4 regions of the Arthrobacter sp. 10T416 genome follow, and region 4 is predicted to be linked to each of the others. Evidence: riboswitches for the same ligand, from Rfam matches in the RefSeq annotation. Region 4 holds a riboswitch; each other region holds the start of a gene.

Region 1 (4,607 bases), on a different contig from region 4:
GGCGGAATTCCTGGCCCGCCGCGAATCCGTGGACCGGCAGATGATCGTCCGCCAGCGTGACGACAGAATCCAGATCGGTGTCCTGGAAGACGGCGTCCTGGCCGAGCACTTCGTGTCCAAGACCCAGCAGGACTCCCTGATCGGCAACGTCTACCTGGGCAAAGTCCAGAACGTGCTCCCGTCCATGGAAGCCGCCTTCGTTGACATCGGCCGCGGCCGCAACGCCGTGCTGTACGCCGGCGAAGTCAACTGGGACGCTGTGAACCTTGAAGGCAAGCAGCGCCGGATCGAAAACGCGCTGAAGTCCGGCGACTCCGTGCTTGTCCAGGTCACCAAGGACCCGGTCGGCCACAAGGGTGCCCGCCTGACCAGCCAGATCTCCCTCCCCGGCCGCTACCTGGTGTACGTGCCCGGCGGATCCATGACCGGCATCTCCCGCAAGCTGCCCGACGTCGAACGCAACCGGCTCAAGCGGATCCTCAAGGACCGGCTCCCGGAAGACGCGGGTGTCATTGTCCGCACCGCGGCCGAGGGTGCCTCCGAGGAGGAACTGACGCATGACATCAACCGTCTGCGCGCGCAGTGGGAAGGCATCGAAAGCCAGTCCACGTCCACCAAGATCCTCGCGCCCGAGCTCCTTTACGGGGAACCTGACCTGACCATCAAGGTGGTCCGCGACGTCTTCAACGAGGACTTCTCCAAGCTGATCGTCTCCGGCGAGGAAGCCTGGGACACCATCGAGGCCTACGTCACCTACGTGGCACCGGACCTGGTGGGCCGGCTCGAGAAGTGGACCAAGGACACCGACATCTTCGCCGCCTGGCGCATCGACGAGCAGATCCACAAGGCGCTTGACCGCAAGGTCTTCCTGCCGTCCGGCGGTTCGCTCGTGATCGACCGCACCGAAGCCATGACCGTGGTGGACGTCAACACGGGCAAGTTCACCGGCAGCGGCGGCAACCTCGAAGAAACCGTCACCAAGAACAACCTGGAAGCAGCCGAGGAAGTTGTCCGGCAGCTGCGCCTGCGCGACATCGGCGGCATCATCGTCATCGACTTCATCGACATGGTGCTCGAATCCAACCGGGATCTCGTACTGCGCCGCATGGTGGAGTGCCTGGGCCGGGACCGGACCAAGCACCAGGTCGCGGAGGTGACCTCACTCGGCCTTGTGCAGATGACCCGCAAGCGGATGGGCACCGGGCTCCTGGAAGTCTTCGGCGAGCAGTGCGAAGCGTGTGCCGGCCGGGGCATCGTCACCCACGACGAACCCGTCGAGCACCGCCGCGCCAACACCGTCGCCGCTGAGCACCACGTCCCGCGGACCGAACACCAGCCTGCAGCCCGCAGTGAGCGCAAGCGTCGCCGCGGCAAGGGCGGCCAGGGGAACGGCGAGGCCATGCCGTCCACGCCGGCCGTTGCAGCCCACCCCGAGCCGACGGAAGCGGAACGCCACGCCAAGGCGGAGGCAACCCGCGCGGCACTGGCGAACATCGCCGCCGCCGCGCACGCCGCCCACCTGCACGACGGCGACGCGCATTCCGCGCCGGACGCCGCCACCCGGCAGGCCGCGCTCGATGCCGCGGTAGAGCTCGCTTCGACGGAGGAAGCCGCCGGACGTCCGGCCGCGGTCCTGACCTTCGGCGGCGAACAGGTCGCCCTGCCGTTCGTCGAGCACGCCGAGGAAACCCGGCAACCGGCGCTGACCCTGGACCTGCTGACCGAGGCTTTCGCGAGCCTGGGCGACTCCGAGTCCGGTGCGCAGACGGCGGCGGCTGCCCCTGCCGTCGAGACGGCTGCAGCCGAAACTCCGGAGGCCGGGACCGCCGACGAGGCCCCAGCGGCGTCGCCCCGTGCCACCCGGGGACGGGGACGGGCCCGCACTGCCCGGATCCAGCCGCCAGGCACCCGCACCCGCGAAGAGCAGGCACCGGCACGCCAGGAGGCCGCCAAGGCCCCGGCCCAACAGGCCCCGGCACGCCAGGAGCCCGCCAAGGCCCCCGCGGCTAAGGCTCCGGCCGCAGCAGCGCCTGCTGCCAAGGCTCCCGTCAACCAGGCCCCTGCGGGTTCGGCAGACGGCACGGCACCCCGCCGGGTCCGCCGTAACCGCAGCGCCAGCCGCGCCCAGGGTGCCGCCAACGAGACGTCCGTGCAGCAGCGCGAGAACGCACCGTCGGTAGCAGCAGTCTCCGTCCACGAGGCCAAGGCGCCGGAACCGGCAACGCCGGCCGCTAAGTCCGCCGCTGCGGAACCGGTCATCCTCGGCGTCGGCGTACCGGCCTCGGAGCTCTAGGCCCGGGAAAACCCCACCGCCCGCGGGTATCGTCCGGGCCCGACGTAACATCACGTCGGGCCCGGACGGTGCCCGCGAGTGCGTTAACGGCCCGGAGCTGCGGGGCGGCTAGGCTGGGGAACTGACACGGGGTGCCGCGCATCGAGCCGGCTGAGATCCAGACCCGTTGAACCTGTCCGGTTAGCACCGGCGAAGGGATGTCTTATGCTTTCAACCACCCCGCAGGTAACCGTGCCCCCGGCCGCCCAGCCGGACCGCTCCCGCCCTGCCCCCATCCTGCATTCGGCGTTCCCGGGCCGGGCGGCAGCCCATACCCGGCCCGCTACCGCCCGGATACCCCGCGTCCTGGCCATCGCCGGGTCCGACCCGTCCGGCGGGGCCGGCATCCAGGCGGACCTGAAGAGCATCGCGGCGAACGGAGGCTACGGGATGGCCGCCGTCACGGCCCTGACCGCCCAAAACACCCGGGGTGTGCGGGCCGTGCACGTGCCCCCGGCCTCCTTCCTCACCGCCCAGCTCGAGGCTGTCAGCGATGACATCACCATCGACGCCGTCAAAATCGGGATGCTCGGCGACGCCGCGGTGATTACCGCCGTCCGGGACTGGCTCGAGAAGGTGCGGCCCGCCGTCGTCGTCCTGGACCCGGTCATGGTGGCAACCAGCGGCGACAGGCTGCTCCGCGAATCCGCGGAGGACGCCCTGAGGTCCCTCCTGCCCCTGGCGCACCTCATCACCCCGAACCTGGCCGAGCTCGCCATCCTGGTCGGAGAACCGATCGCCCGGGACTGGGCCGGGGCGTTGGAACAGGGCAAACGCCTCGCGGCGCGAACCGGGACCACGGTGCTGGTCAAGGGCGGACACCTGCCCGATGGCGGCACCTGTCCGGACGCGCTGGTCAACACCGGGGGAGTGCTCCGCGGGGAGACCGTGGAGGTGCCCGGTGAGCGGATCGCCACCCGCAACAGCCACGGTACGGGCTGCTCCCTGTCCTCGGCGCTGGCCACCGCCCAGGTCCGGTGCCAGGACTGGGAAGCGGCGCTGCGGGAAGTCAAACCGTGGCTTCAGGGGGCGCTGGCGGACGCCGGGCGCCTCGAAGTTGGCACCGGCAACGGCCCGGTGCACCACTTCCACCACGTAACCGGCGCCCGGCCGCCGGCTGACGGCGACTTCGCCGAGGGCCTCGACGGGATCGTCACCGGCAGCCTGGACGCTATCTACGGCCTGGACTTCATCCGGGGGCTGGCCAGCGGCGCCCTGCCCGAAACCGAGTTCGCCTACTACCTGCGTCAGGACGCCTTGTACCTCAACGGCTACTCTCGGGTCCTGGCCCGCGCCGCCGCCCTGGCGCCGTCGGAAGCGGAACAGCTCTTCTGGGCCCGGTCGGCGCAACAGTGCCTCGAGGTCGAATCCGAGCTGCACCGGACCTGGCTGGCCGGACGCGCGGGGGAGGCGCGGCCCGGCCCGGTCACCAAGGCCTACGTGGACCATCTTCTCGCGGCCTCGCTGGGCAGTTACGGCGTCCTGGCCGCGGCAGCGCTGCCTTGTTTCTGGCTCTACGCCGAGGTGGGCGCAACCTTGCACAGGCAATACCTCGACGCCGGCGCGCCGGCCGAGCACCCCTACGCGGAGTGGCTGCGCACCTACGCCGACGAGGCCTTCGCCGAGGCTACGCGGCAGGCAATCCGGTACACCGATGCCGCGGCCCGGCGCGGCTCCGAGTCGGAGCGGACCGCCATGACCGAGGCGTTCCGGCAGTCCTGCGACTACGAGGTGGCGTTCTTCGACGCGCCGAGGCTGCACGCCTGACGCGGCCCCGGCCCTGCGGCCGGTAACATTATGGGGCGCGGTTCCGGAAGTCGCCGCGGCAGCACCGCTCCAGCCCCTCGGGGACGGGGTGTGGCGGCCGTCACGCATCACTCTCCGGAGCCGGCCTCGTTTGCGGCCGAAGGCAAAATTAGCGTAGTCTAGATCTTCGGTGCTTACGCCAACACTTGGGTTATGACCTTGATGAACAGTTCACCCGCACTCCGGGCAGGACTTTCCACGGTATAGCTCATGGGTTCCCCCGGGGAATCCACCGGCGTTGAGGCACAGCGTGAGCCGGTCTACAAAATGTGGCCCCAGGTTCCGCACGCAAATCTAGTAATAAACGTCGAGAGAAGTGAGTCCCCCAAGTGGTGTACGCGATTGTCCGCGCAGGCGGCCGCCAAGAGAAGGTTTCCGTTGGAGACTTCGTTACCCTGAACCGCGTCGCCGGTGGCGCCGGCAGCACCATCGAGCTGCCCGCCCTGCTCCTGGTTGACGGCGAGAAGGT
Region 2 (4,607 bases), on a different contig from region 4:
GACCTGGTCCGGGGCGCCGTCCAACAACACGGCCGGCTCCGTGGCAGAGCCCGGCTGCAGCACCACGATCCGGTCGACGAGGTCCTTCCACACGGCCACCCGGTGCTCCACCACCACCAGCGTGGCTCCGGTCCGGTCCAGGCACCGTGCCACGGCGTCGCGGACTTCCAGGACACCCGCGGGGTCGAGGTTGGCCGTGGGTTCGTCCAGCAGCAGCAGCCCGGGCCGCATGGCGAGGATCCCGGCGAGCGCCAGGCGTTGCTTCTGTCCGCCCGAGAGCGCGGACGTCGGGTGCTGCAGCGGCAGGCCGGCCAGCCCGACGTCGTCGAGCGCCTCCGCGACCCGCCGCCAGATCTCCGCCGGGGGCACGGAAAGGTTCTCGGCGCCGAAGGCGACGTCGTCACCCAGCCGCGAGAGCACCACCTGGGTTTCGGGGTCCTGCTGGACCAGGCCCGCCGTGCCGCGCCGGGCCCGGGGCGGGGCGCCGTCGATCAGCAGGCTGCCGGTCTCGTCCGAATCCTCGGAGTCCGCGGCCGGTCCCGCGCCGGCGCTGTCGCCGAGCACCCCCGCCAGGGCGTGCAGCAGCGTGGATTTTCCCGCGCCGGACGGCCCCAGGAGCAGCACGCGTTCGCCGGGGCTGATGTCCAGGTCCAAGCCGCTCACGGCCGGGCGGGTGCGGCCGGCATGCCGCCAGCCCCAGCCGCGGGCGGTGACCGCAGCCGGGCGCACGTCGTCGAGGGTTCCCATACGTGTCCGGGCCCTAGGAGAACACGGGTTCCGTTGCCGCCTTGCGGGACGCGAAGGAAGCCAGCACACCGGTCCGGGCCAGGCCGCGGGTGGCGATCCAGGCCAGGGCGCCGGCGATCACGGCCCCGGAGATGGCGCAGAAAATGATGTAGGCGAGCTTGTCACCGGTCTCGTACGCGATGTTCCAGCCCCAGGGCAGGAAGGAGTCGTTCAGGCCGCAGAACAGGCCGGCGCCCGCTCCGGCCAGCAGCGAGACCGGCAGGTTGAACCGCTTATAGAGGAACGCGGCGAAGATGAGCTCCGCGCCGAGGCCCTGCAGGAAGCCGGAGAACAGCACGGACGCGCCGTACTGCGAGCCCATGATCAGCTCCCCCGTGGCGGCTACGGTTTCGCAGAACACGGCCGCTCCCGGCTTGCGGATAACCAGCATGCCCAGAATCGCGGGGATCATCCACCCGCCGGCGTACAGCCCGGTCAGTGGCGGGTAGACCGCGTTCAGCGGCGTGGTCACCACGTTCGCGCCCTGGTCCCAGGCCCAGAAAATTACGCCGCCGGCAACAGCGATCAACGCCGCCACCACAATGTCCACCACCCGCCAGGTGTATTTGCCCGCGGTCAGTGTCTGCTTTGCAGAAATATCAGTCATGTCTTCCTCCTGAGGTACAGGAGGGGAGGGCGCTCCGGTGGCGCCGCGGTTTGCACCGCGGGTGCCGGGCACCCTGAGAACTCGACTCCCTTGCGCCGGTACTAACCGGATCAGGTTCGAGGGTCTGCGGCTGTCCGCACTCTCAGCGCCCACCTAAGGTTCCGGACTGCTCCGGAAGGCCCGACGGCGGCGCTCCCCTGTCGTATGCAATTCACCCTTGTGGGCTGGCTCAGTTTACACCCGGCAGATCGCCCGCACGAGCCGGTGACCGGGATCGGCCTGCTTGGTAGAGTCTGCTCAGATCGCGAGCATCGGCCGCAGCCGCGGCCGGGCCCCGGCCGCCACTGACGGAAGGTGATTCCTTTGACCGACTCCCCAGCGCCTTCCCCCGACTTCGACCCCGATTCCGCGGAGCCCCAGCCGCCGGGTTCCCTGGCGGAGCTCATCGGCCGCATCCTCACCGAAATCGAGGAGCTCCAGTTCCGGTCCTTCAGCAAGGACGACGCCCTGGACCTGGGGCTGCTCCTGGTGGAACTGGGCCGGGAGCGCTCCCATCCGATCGCCATCGACATCACCAAGGGCGAGCAGGTGCTCTTCCACGCGGCGCTGGAGGGCGCCACCCCTGACAACGGCCGCTGGATCAAAGCCAAGCAGCGCACGGCCGTGCGGTACGAGGTCCCGTCCCTGCTCGTGGGGCTGCGGGCGCGGGCGTCCGGGCGGCGGATCGAGGACAACGCCTGGTTCGACCAGCTGGAATTCGCGGCCCACGGCGGCTCCTTCCCGATCTACCTGCGCGGAACCGGAATGATCGGCACGGTCACCGTATCCGGCCTGCCGCAGAAGGCTGACCATGAGCTGGTGGTCGAGGCGCTGTCGGAAATCCTCGGACGGCAGGGACGCTAGGCTAGGGGGAGCCCTGTTTCCGCCCGCAAGGAGTACGACGCATGAACATCCTCATCAAGTTGCTCGGCACCGGCATCAGCCTCGTCGCCGGTTTCGTCGGGACCAAGCTGGTCGACACCGCGTGGGAGAAGACCACCGGCAACAAGCCGCCGAAGGGCCACGACGACGACGTCCCCACCACCCTGCGCCAGGCCCTGACGTTCGCGCTGATCTCCGCTTCGGTCAGCGCCATCATCCAGGTCCTCGCCAACCGCGGCACCCAGCGCGCCATCAGCCGCTTCGCCAAGACCCAGGACATCGTCTAAGGGCACACCGCTATGGGCACACCGCCCGGCGTCACTCGCCGTCGTCGGTGAACCCGCGTTTCCCGGCCGCCTGCTGCACCACGGCTTCGAGCTCGTCGGCGCTGAGCAGTTCCGGGTGCAGGTGCTTGGTCCGGTAGCCGGCCCGGCCCACCATGTGGGCCGAGACCGGCACCGTGAGCAGCTGGAAGATCCACGCGACCACCAGCACCGGCCACACCCACCATGTGCGCATCTGCAGCCCGACGGCGCACAGCAGCAGGAACAGCCCCAGTACCTGCGGCTTGGTGGCGGCGTGCATCCGGCTCATCAGGTCCGGGAAGCGCAGCAGGCCGATCGCGGCGCCGAGGGACATGAGCGCCCCCACCACCATAAAGACGGCAGAGACTGCGTCGATCACGGTATCCACGGAGCTCGTCTCAGGATTCATTGGGCTGCTTCCTCCGGTCCGCCACGAACCGTGCCACCGTCACCGAGCCGACGAAGCCGATGATGGAGATGGCCACGAGCAGCATCAGGTTGTTCAGGTGCCGGTTGACGGCCATGTCGATGCAGAGCGCCGCGCCGAGGATGGCCAGCAGGACGTCCGCGGCCAGCACCCGGTCCAGCAGCGAGGGCCCGCGCGCGATGCGGATGATCGCCCCGGCCGCGGCAAGGGAGAGCACGACGGCGGTGATGATCAGGACGAGGGGCATCATCCGGCTACCTCCTGCTGGAGTGCGGTCAGTTCGGCCGGGGTGCCCATGATCCGGATCAAGCCCGCTTCGGTGTCACGCACTTCCTTGCGGAGCCTGGCAGCGTCGTCGGCGTCACGGACGTTGATGCCGTGGATGTAGAGCGTGGACGTGGATCGGTCCACCTCCACCACCAAGGACCCGGGGATCAGGGAAATGACGTGTCCGGTCGCCGTCACCAGCAGGTCGGAGTGGCTGCGGAGGGGGACGGCGACGACAGCGCTGATCACCCGCGGCCCGCGCACCACGGCCAGGAAGAATACCTGGAAGCTGGCCGCGACCACTTTGCCGAGGAAGACCAGGGCGAAGGGGACGGCCCGCAGCACATTAAAGCGGCCGCCCAGTTCCACCGGCGGCAGGTAGAGCAGCCGGGCCACCACCACGGCGATCAGGGCGCCGAAGAGCAGGTTACCGGGGCTGAAGTCCTGCCACAGGGCACCCCAGACGATCACGAGCCAGACAAGCAGCGGCAGCTCCTGGCGCAGGGAGATTCGCTTGCGGGTCATTTGCCGCCCTCCTGTCCCGGCGGCTGGGCTATGGCCGGGACCGGCGCCTGGTCACCCAGCACCGCATGGATGTAGGAGGTACGGTCCAGCATCACCCCGGCCGACTGGCCGGCAACCTGGAACAGCGGCCCGGCAAAGACCGTCAGCGCCACCCCGAACAGCACCAGCCCGAGGGTGGAACCCACCATGGTGCGCGGCAGCAGGGTCACGCCCTGGCTTTCGGAGCCGCCGGCGGAGGCGGCCAGGAGTACGGGATCAGGATGTTCGGCGTCCTCGGGCTTGCGCCAGAACGCACGGTTCCAGACCCTTGCGATGGCCAGCAGCGTCAGGAGGCTGGTCAGCACGCCGCCGGCCACTAGCGCGTAGGCCAGCGGCGTGCCCAGGGCGACGCCGGCCTGCAGCAGGCCGACTTTGCCCAGGAAACCGGAGAACGGCGGGATGCCGGCGAGGTTCATGGCCGGCACGAAGAACAGCACGGCCAGCAGCGGGGAGAGCTTGGCGAGCCCGGCGATCCGGTCCACCGAGGAGCTTCCGGCCCGGCGCTCGATCAGGCCGGTCACCAGGAAGAGGCTGGTCTGAATGGTGATGTGGTGCGCCACGTAGAAGACGGCCGCGCCCAGCCCGGCCACGGAGGACATCGCCAGGCCGAAGACCATGTAGCCGATATGGCTGACCAGGGTGAAGGAGAGCAGACGTTTAATGTCACTTTGGGCCAGCGCGCCAAGGATCCCCACCACCATGGTCAGCAGTGCCGCGACCATCAGCGGGG
Region 3 (4,607 bases), on a different contig from region 4:
GGGGGTTCTAAAGGACAGGATCCGGACGCGGAGAGAGGGGCCACGCAGATCGAGTACCTGTTCATTGTGCCAGATCACCGCGAGGATTTCGACTTGACACCCCAGTCCGGCGTGACGGCGCCGGTTTTTACCAGGGTGACGGGGCGGCGGCCCATGTTCGCGGCGTCAGGAAGTCCAGACGTAGAGTCCGGCCCGGGTGGCCGGGTCGACGCCGGCCGCGAGCTCGGCGAGCTGGCGGACATAGCGGGCCGCCTGGTCCGCGCCGAAGGGCATATCCTCTTCCGCCGCCCAGCTTTCGGCGACGTCGGCGAGTACGTCGCCGTCGCCTTCCGTCTCGTAGCTGAGCAGGTCGGCCAGTGCGCGGACCATGGCGGCGGGGACCCCCAGTAGCGAGTCGCTGGCCACGTCCACCATGGCGAGTTCGTAATCGGCGCCCGCAGCGTGCACCGCGGTACCGGCCAGGTCGCCGAGCCGCTCGACCTCGAAGTCGCTGATGTCCTGGATCCGGACCGCGCCCGGGGCGGCTGCGGCGCCGCCGTCGAGGGCCGTCGCGCGCTTGAGGGCGGCATCATGGGTGGCCACGAAGATTTCAGCAAATCCCAATGAACTCATCCTTCGGTGGAGTGCGGCGAGGCCGCGGTGGTGGCGTCAGTTCAGCCTAACTGTTCGCACGCCACCCCCGGGACGGACATGCCCATCCCTGGCGCCGACGAATGGACATATTCACGTTATGTCCATGCGCCGACCCGAGGAGCGGACATGTCCGTGCGCCAACGCGGCAACCAACGGGCATGCCCGCCCCTGACGCCAAAGGATGGGCATGTCCATCCCTGGGCCACGGAACGGGCATGTCCGTCGAGGGCAGTTAGCGGACCGCGACCCGGATGCGGTTGCGCCAGGGGTCGTCGAATCGGAGCTCGGCGCCGGTGTGGTGCGATTCGACCCCGGCCGCCTTGAGGCGGTCGGCAAGGGCACCGACGTCGTCGCCCGACGGTACTTCGATCAGGACCTCGCCGAGGCCCAGAGTGTCGCGGCGCGGTCCGGCCCCGCGGCTGTTCCAGACATTCATAGCCATGTGGTGGTGGTAGCCGCCGGCCGAGACAAAGAGCGCCTGGCCGTGCCAGCCGGCGGTCTTCTCAAAGCCGAGTGTGCCGACGTAGAAGTCGTGTGCGGATTGCACGTCGCCGACCTGCAGGTGGACGTGCCCGACGCCGGCCTCGGCCTCGCGCTGTCCGGCCAGTGAGGCCTCGGTCAGGTGCTGCTCAAGGTAGCGCTGGGGCGGCAGGGCGAGGCTATCCATCACCACGTTCGTTCCTTCCCAGGACCAAGCGTCGCGCGGCCGGTCCCAGTAGAGCTCGATGCCGTTGCCCTCGGGATCGTTGAAGTAGAACGCCTCACTGACCAGGTGGTCGGCGCTGCCGGTGAAGGACTGCGGTTCGTATTGGGCGGCGGAGGCGATAGTGGCGGCCAACGAAGCCTGGTCATCGAAGAGCAGGGCGGTGTGGAACAGGCCCGCTTCACCGCGCGAGGGCAGGTTGAGTCCGGGCGCAGGCGCGAGGTGGACCAGCGGCTTGGCCTTGCGGCCGAGGTAGAGGCCGCCGTCCTGCTCGGCCACGATGTCGAGGCCAAGGGCGCGCTGGTAGTAGTCGGTCATCACCTTCATGTCGCCGACCTTGAGCATCACGGTGCCCATGGTGAGTTCGGCCGGAAGGAGATCCTGGGTGCTGGTTTCTGCGGTCATCGCAACGCTCCGGTGGTTTGTGGCCACCGCCTTTCGGTGACCCTTCATAGTGCTAAATTACTTGAAGCTTCAATTTATTCCTAATGCACTTCGGCCCGAACCAGTTGTCCGCGCAACACGATGTTCCGGGGTGCCTGCAGGGTGGCGAGATCCCGGCGCGGATCCTCGCTGCAAACCAGCACATCGGCGCTGGCCCCCTCGGCGATGCCCTCTGCGCCGAGCCATGCCCGCGCGGCCCAGGCGGCGGCGTCGAGGGCGGCCGGGGCGGGCAGTCCCGCGGCGTGCAGGGCCTGGATCTCGTCGGCAATCCGCCCGTGCTTGATGACACTGCCCGCGTCGGTCCCGGCGTACAGGACGACGCCGGCCTCGTGCGCCTCGAGGACCCGCTCGGCCCGCCGTTCCCAGAGCCCGAGCATATGGGCTGCATAACGGGGAAATTTGTCCCGCGCCTGGGCCGCGATGTCCGGGAAGGTCGCAATATTGATCAGGGTCGGCACAATCGGCACGCCCTGTTCGATGAAGCGGGGCAGGTGCCGGGGCAGCAGGCCCGTTCCATGCTCAATGCAGTCGATCCCGGCGTCGAGCATGTCGTCCAGGGTCTGCTCGGCGAAGCAATGCGCCGTGACGCGGGCCCCCTCGTCGTGGGCTGCACGGACTGCGTCCCTGACGGCCGCCGCCGGGAAGCTGGCGGCGAGATCGCCGGCGTCGCGGTCGATCCAGTCCCCCACCAGCTTCACCCATCCGTCGCCGGCACGGGCCTGCTTTCGGACCGTCTCGACCAGTTCCTCCGGCTCCACTTCAACGGCGAAGCCCCGCAGGTACCGGCGGGTCCGGGCAATGTGCCGGCCGGCGCGGATGATTCGAGGAAGGTCGGCCCGTTGCTGGACCCAGCGGGTGTCATGCATCGCTCCTGCGTCGCGGACCAGGAGGGTCCCGGCGTCGCGGTCCGTCTGCGCCTGCCGTTCCACTACGTCCTCCGGAAGCTCGCCCTCCGGGCCGAGGCCGATGTGGCAATGGGCGTCGACCAGTCCGGGAATGACCCAGCCGTCCAGCACGAGGTCCGACGGCGCCCGCGGACGGTCGAAAGTCAGCTTGCCGTCGACCGCCCACAACCCGCGCCGCTCCTGATCCGGGGAAGTGAGAACCGTGCCGCTGAACTCGATAATGCTCATGGCCTACAGCTTAATCCGCATAACGACCCGGCGCCCCGGGACAACCGTCAACTACAAGCAGCCTGTGGTAGCTTCGTCTACGACCACACGGGTGCCCTTGCAGGGGCTGAGATCGGGCTGACGCAGCCTGCGACCGTTGAACCTGTCCGGGTAATGCCGGCGAAGGAAGTGAGTAACCCTTTGAGCACCACAAATCCCCAGCACAGCCCTGCCCGATACGGGAACAGCACGGTTCAGAACGGCCCCGCCGCCGTTGCTGCCCCGCCGGTAACCCAGTCACTGAAGTCGCATGGCCTGGCGTATGTCGAAGCCGGCGGGATCCGCGTACCGGTGACGGAGATCGCCTTGGAGCCGTCGCCCGGAGGCTCGGCAAATGCGTCGTTTCGGGTGTATCGGACGGCAGGACCGGGCAGCGATCCCGTCGTGGGTCTGGCCCCGTTCCGTAGCGACTGGATAACCGAACGCCTGGACACCGAGCCCTACAGCGGCAGGGAACGCAACTTGCTCGACGACGGCAAGTCCGCGGTCCGGCGGGGCGCCGCCTCTGCCGAGTGGCGCGGCGCGCCCCCGCAGCCTCGCCGCGCGGTTGCGGGCCGGACGGTCACGCAGATGCATTACGCGAGGAACGGAACGGTAACACCCGAGATGCGCTACGTCGCCCTGCGCGAGAACTGCGACGTCGAACTCGTTCGCAGCGAGCTGGCCGCCGGCCGGGCAATCATTCCCAGCAACATTAACCACCCGGAGTCAGAGCCGATGGTCATCGGCAAGGCGTTCCTTGTGAAGATCAACGCCAACATCGGCAACTCCGCCGTTACCAGCTCTATTGCCGAGGAAGTCGACAAGCTTCAGTGGGCCACGCAGTGGGGCGCGGACACCGTCATGGACCTCTCCACCGGTGACGACATCCACACCACGCGCGAGTGGATCATCCGCAACTCCCCCGTCCCCATCGGCACTGTACCGATCTACCAGGCGCTGGAGAAGGTCAACGGCGAGGCGAATGCCCTGACCTGGGAGATCTTCCGGGACACCGTGATCGAACAGTGCGAACAGGGGGTGGACTACATGACCATCCACGCAGGCGTGCTACTGCGTTACGTCCCCCTGACAGCCAACCGGGTTACGGGTATCGTGTCGCGCGGCGGCTCGATCATGGCCGGGTGGTGCCTGGCGCACCACCGGGAGAACTTCCTCTACACACATTTCGATGAGCTGTGCGAGATTTTCGCGAAGTACGACGTTTCGTTTTCGCTGGGCGACGGACTGCGGCCGGGCTCGACGGCGGACGCCAACGACGCTGCCCAGTTCGCCGAGCTGGATACCCTGGCTGAGCTGACCCAGCGGGCGTGGGAGTTCGACGTGCAGGTCATGGTTGAAGGCCCCGGACATGTGCCCCTCCATCTGGTCCGGGAAAACGTGGAGCGCCAGCAAGAACTATGCCAGGGCGCTCCGTTCTACACGCTGGGACCGCTGGTGACGGACATCGCACCCGGCTACGACCACATCACCTCAGCAATCGGCGCCACCGAGATCGCCCGATACGGCACCGCCATGCTGTGTTACGTCACGCCGAAGGAACACCTCGGGCTACCCAACAAGGACGATGTGAAGACCGGCGTCATCACCTACAAGATCGCCGCCCACGCCGCGGACCTGGCCAAGGGGCATCCCGGCGCCCACGAGCGCGACGA
Region 4 (4,607 bases):
CCGATCGGGGCGCCCAGGGGCATCACGGCGGCGGCACCCAGGTGCTCAAGCCGGAGGGCCAGGACGGGGTCGTCATTGGTGTAGGCAAAAACCTTGAAGCCACGGCCCACCAGCTGCTCCGTTGCCTCCACCAGTTCCAGGGCGTCCGGCAGCAGGGTGTGCTCATCGGCAATGACCTCGAGCTTCACCCAGTCCGTCTCCAGGGCTTCCCGTGCCAGTTCGGCGGTGAGCACGGCGTCCCGGGCGGTGAAGCAGCCGGCGGTGTTGGGCAGCACCCGGATGTTGTGGTCCGCCAGCAGCTGAAACAGCGATCCGCTCTCGGCCGGGGAGTAGCGGCGCATGGCCACCGTGGTGAGCTCGGTGCCGGAGGCCACCAGCGCGGCGCCCAGTCCGTCGAGGCTGGGCGCGCCTCCGGTGCCCATGATCAGCCGCGAGCGCAGGTCGACGCCGTCTACGGTCAGCAGGTCACGGCCTGGCTGGGCCTGGGTCAGTACGGTCTCTTCCATGGCGTTTATCCTCCCTGCACTGCGGTGACGAGTTCGACGTCGTCGCCCTCGGCGAGCGCCGTCGCGTGCCACTGGCTGCGCGGGACCACCTCGGCGTTGCGGGCGACCGCGACGCCGAGCTTCCGCCCGTCCGTGGCCTGGCCGTTGGCGGCAAGCGGCCGTCCGGTGACCCCGCTGACCAGGGCGCTGACGGTGGCGCCGTCGGCGACGGCGTGCTGTGCTCCGTTGAGCCTGATGTTCATGCTGGTGTCCTGTCTTTTGCTGGGAACTTATGGGCCGCGGCCTCCGGGCGGGGAAAGCGGTCGGGGCGGAACCGGGCCCAGCGCGGATCCGGCCGGCCGTCCAGCAACGCCTGGCAGATCGCCGCGGCGGCCGGAGTCAGCAGGACCCCGTGCCGGAAGAACCCGGTGGCGATGATCAGGCCCTCGATGTCAGGGCCATCCCCCGGACCGGCGACCCGCCCGATCAGCGGGGCGTTGTCCGGTGTGCCCGGCCGCGCCCGCGCTGTGGCTTCCAGCAGTTCGAGTTCGGCGACCGCCGGAAGAAGCTGCTGGGCGTCACGCAGGAGCTGGTAGACGCTGCCGGCCGAGACCGCGCTGGCGGTCGACGGTGCGTCCTCGCGCTGGGTCGCGCCGATCACCACCGTGCCGTCGTCCCGGGGCACGATGTACACCGGGACCCCGCGGACCAGCCCCCGGACCGTGGAGCCCAGCAAGGGACGGAGCCGGGGCGGCACCCGCAGCCTGAGGATGTCACCGTAGACGGGGCGCAGCGGCAGCACCAGCCCCTGCGGCAGGGCCTGCAGATCGGCTGCGCCGAGGCCGTTGGCCACGACCGTTTCGGTGGCACGGATATCTCCCCCGCCCTCCAGCCGGGCCCCGGCGACGCCGCCGTCCTCCCAGAGCAGGGCCGCCGCCCGGCTCGGCACGGCCACGAATTCCGGGTCGGCGGCCAGCAGACGCCCCATCCGTGCCAGCAGCCGCCGCGGGTCCACCTGGTGGTCGGCGGGGATGGCGAAGGCGCAGGAGATGCCGGGGCTCAGAAGGGGCTCCCGGGACCGTGCCTCCCGCACCGTCAGGGGGTCCACGGCGAGGCCGCACGCCAGCTGCACCTCCCGCAGGTCGGTGAGCGCCCGGCGGTCGGCGGCGTCCACGCCGACGGCGAGGGTCGGCGTCGTGCTGTAGCCGGTGCTGCCCGGCTGCGGGCCGCCGTCGGGCAGGTCCCCGGGCGCGCCGTCGGCCAGGCTGGCGGCGAAGGCCGGCCACAGCCTGGAGCCTTCGAGCATCAGGGCCAAGAGGTCTTCCTCCTGGTAGTGAAGTTCGCTGACCGGCGCCAGCATGCCGGCGGCGGCCCAGCTGGCGCCGCTGCCGGGGGCATCATCGATGAGGGCCACAGTCCGGCCGGAGCGGCGCGCTGCCCAGGCGATTCCGTGGCCGATCACTCCCCCGCCGATCACGGCGACGTCGTACGGTACGGCTGGTGGGGTCATGGTTTCCTTCCCTACGCCGGTACTAACCGGATCAGGTCAAGCGGTCGGCTCTGACGCCCTCTCAGCCCGGCGGCCGCGTACGGCCCGCGGGCTCCCGCGGTATGCGCCCAGTTTAGAGGAACTACGCTTGGGATATGAGCCAGGACCTGCACACCACCGCCCGCCTGTATCTGTGCACTGATGCACGGAAAGAGCGCGGGGACTTTGAAGATTTTGTCGACGCTGCCTTTGCCGGCGGGGTGGACATCATCCAGTTGCGGGACAAGTCGCTGGAGGCGGCCGAGGAACTGGAGCTCCTCGGGGTCCTGCACGCCACGGCGCAGCGGCACGGCCGGCTGTGGGCCGTCAATGACCGCGCCGACCTCGCCTCGCTGGCGGGTGCGCCGGTCTTCCACATGGGCCAGAAGGACATTCCGTTCACGGCGGCCCGCGACTTCCTGGGCAAGAACACGGTGATCGGCATGTCCACCCACACGCCGGACCAGGTGGACGCGGCCATCGCCGCCTCCCCGGGCCGGACCGGCTTGGACTACTTCTGCGTGGGGCCGGTCTGGGCGACGCCCACCAAGCCTGGCCGCGCCGCGGTCGGAACGGACCTGGTGCGGTACGCCGCCGCGGCTATCGGGCGGGCCTCGGAAGCCGGCGTCGGCAAGGTCTCCGGAGTGGTGCCGTGGTTCGCGATCGGCGGGATCGATCTGGGCAACGTGGAGCAGGTGGTCGACGCCGGGGCCCGCAGGATTGTGGTGGTCCGGGCGATCACCGAGGCCGCGGACCCGGCGGGCGCAGCGCGCGCCCTGCTCGCCGCGCTCGACGCCGGCGCGGATTCCGACGTCGGCTAGCTAGCCCGCGAGCCCCAGCCCGGACATCCGGCGGGAGTGCCCGGCGGCGAGTTCCGCGGTGAGCTCCCGGGCGAGCTCACCGGCCCGGGCCGGGTCCTCACCGGCCAGCCCGTCGAGGAACGCGTGGTCCACACTGACCCGTTGGGCCTGGGTGAGCGCCTCGCCGAGCAACCGCCGGGCCCACAGGGCCAGCCGGGAAGCCAGCCGCGGGTCATCGGCCAGCGCCGCCTTCAGCCGCTCCCGGAGCACGGCCGTCGCGTCGCCTGCGGACTGGACCTGCTCGATCAGACCGGCCGTGCCGGCGTCCACATAACCCGAAACCCGCCGGTAAAAGTCGGCGGAGACCGTGTCGATGACGTACGCCTTCATCAGTGACTCGTACCAGTCGGCGGGCCGGGTGCGCTCATGGAAGTGGTCCACCGAGGCCTGGAACGGCTGCATCGCCTCCTCCGCGTCCACGCCGAGTTCGGCCAGTTTCGCGCAGACCAGCTCGAAGTGCTGGAACTCGATGACGGCAAGGCGGCCCAGCACGGACCGGTCGTGCAGGGTGGGCGAATACCGGGCGTCGGAGGAGAGCCGTTCGAACGCCGACAACTCCCCGTAGGCCATAACGCCCAGCAGGTCCCTGCGGAAACGGTTGAAGCGGGCGGGCTCATCCGGGGAGGTGCTCATGCTTCAACACTAGCGGCGGAAATCGGGCTACCCTGATTCCGTGTCTCATCATCGCCTGACTCCGAGCGTCCGACAGCAGCAGAACCAGCTGGCCCAAGCGCTGAACGCGCTGCGCACCGTCCTGGAACTGCCGGGGCCGTTCCCGGCCGACGCGCTGCGGGACGCCGAGGCCGCCGTGGCCGGCCATGAGCTGCCCGGCCTGGACCTGACGCACGTGGAATTCGTGACCATTGATCCGGCGTCCTCCACGGACCTGGACCAGGCCCTGTTCATCGACCGCTCCGGTGACGGCTACAAGGTGTTCTACGCGATTGCCGATGTCCCCTCCTTCGTGGCTCCCGGCGGTGCGCTCGACGCCGAGACCAGGCGCCGCGGGCAGACGTTCTACACCCCGGACGGCCGGATCCCGCTGCACCCCGAGATCATCAGCGAGGCCGCCGGCAGCCTCCTCGCCGACCAGCTCTGCGCCGCTTTCGTCTGGGAGTTCGACCTCGACGCGGCCGCCGAGGTGTCCTCGGTGCGGGTCCGGCGGGCGCAGGTCCGCAGCCGTGCCAAGCTCAGCTACCACGGTGTGCAGGCGGATCTGGACGCCGGGACCGCCGCGCCCGTGCTGCAGCTGCTCAAGGAGGTGGGCAGCAAACGGGTGGAGCTCGAGCGCGCCCGCGGCGGGGCAAGCCTGAATATTCCCGAACAGGAAATCGAGCAGCTGCCCGACGGCGGCTACCGGATCGTCGCCGCCCCGCCGCTGCCGGTGGAAGACTGGAACGCCCAGATTTCCCTGATGACCGGGATGGCCGCGGCCGAGCTGATGCTGCAGGGCAAGGTGGGCATCCTGCGCACCATGCCGGCCCCGGATGAGCGCTCGCTCCGGCACTTCCGGCGCCAGACCGGCGCCCTCGGCAAGCCGTGGGACGGCCGGATCAGCTACGGGGAATACCTGCGGACCCTGGATCCCACCGACCCGCGCCAACTGGCCATTGTGCACTCGGCCGGGATGCTGTTCCGCGGCGCCGGCTACACGCCGTTCGACGGCGTGGTTCCCGAGGACGCCATCCAGTCCGCCATCGGGGCGGCGTACGCCCACTCAACGGCCCCGCTGCG

The links. A riboswitch is a leader RNA that binds a small molecule or an ion and turns the genes downstream of it on or off. The one in region 4 is predicted to bind thiamine pyrophosphate.
Region 1: it holds a riboswitch for thiamine pyrophosphate, as region 4 does, so the genes downstream of both, thiD (bifunctional hydroxymethylpyrimidine kinase/phosphomethylpyrimidine kinase) here and thiO (glycine oxidase ThiO) in region 4, are expected to answer to the same signal.
Region 2: it holds a riboswitch for thiamine pyrophosphate, as region 4 does, so the genes downstream of both, AC1DBE_RS06150 (ECF transporter S component) here and thiO (glycine oxidase ThiO) in region 4, are expected to answer to the same signal.
Region 3: it holds a riboswitch for thiamine pyrophosphate, as region 4 does, so the genes downstream of both, thiC (phosphomethylpyrimidine synthase ThiC) here and thiO (glycine oxidase ThiO) in region 4, are expected to answer to the same signal.

What each region holds. Positions count from the first base shown of each region.
Region 1 covers NZ_JBFTHI010000001.1:594,868-599,474, reverse strand. Annotated here, with positions in the region: gene AC1DBE_RS02720 (Rne/Rng family ribonuclease) at 1-2,293, shown strand, start outside; TPP riboswitch at 2,411-2,508, shown strand; gene thiD (bifunctional hydroxymethylpyrimidine kinase/phosphomethylpyrimidine kinase) at 2,498-4,099, shown strand; gene rplU (50S ribosomal protein L21) at 4,468-4,607, shown strand, end outside.
Region 2 covers NZ_JBFTHI010000003.1:202,106-206,712, forward strand. Annotated here, with positions in the region: gene AC1DBE_RS06145 (ABC transporter ATP-binding protein) at 1-747, opposite strand, end outside; gene AC1DBE_RS06150 (ECF transporter S component) at 761-1,393, opposite strand; TPP riboswitch at 1,463-1,602, opposite strand; gene AC1DBE_RS06155 (heme-degrading domain-containing protein) at 1,757-2,296, shown strand; gene AC1DBE_RS06160 (DUF4235 domain-containing protein) at 2,338-2,601, shown strand; gene mnhG (monovalent cation/H(+) antiporter subunit G) at 2,633-3,028, opposite strand; gene AC1DBE_RS06170 (MrpF/PhaF family protein) at 3,018-3,296, opposite strand; gene AC1DBE_RS06175 (Na+/H+ antiporter subunit E) at 3,293-3,838, opposite strand; gene AC1DBE_RS06180 (Na+/H+ antiporter subunit D) at 3,835-4,607, opposite strand, start outside.
Region 3 covers NZ_JBFTHI010000001.1:681,388-685,994, forward strand. Annotated here, with positions in the region: gene AC1DBE_RS03160 (hypothetical protein) at 166-603, opposite strand; gene AC1DBE_RS03165 (VOC family protein) at 866-1,741, opposite strand; gene AC1DBE_RS03170 (amidohydrolase family protein) at 1,822-2,913, opposite strand; TPP riboswitch at 2,991-3,098, shown strand; gene thiC (phosphomethylpyrimidine synthase ThiC) at 3,094-4,607, shown strand, end outside.
Region 4 covers NZ_JBFTHI010000002.1:233,480-238,086, forward strand. Annotated here, with positions in the region: gene AC1DBE_RS04940 (thiazole synthase) at 1-506, opposite strand, end outside; gene thiS (sulfur carrier protein ThiS) at 512-748, opposite strand; gene thiO (glycine oxidase ThiO) at 745-1,995, opposite strand; TPP riboswitch at 1,986-2,103, opposite strand; gene thiE (thiamine phosphate synthase) at 2,130-2,834, shown strand; gene AC1DBE_RS04960 (ferritin-like fold-containing protein) at 2,835-3,506, opposite strand; gene AC1DBE_RS04965 (RNB domain-containing ribonuclease) at 3,547-4,607, shown strand, end outside.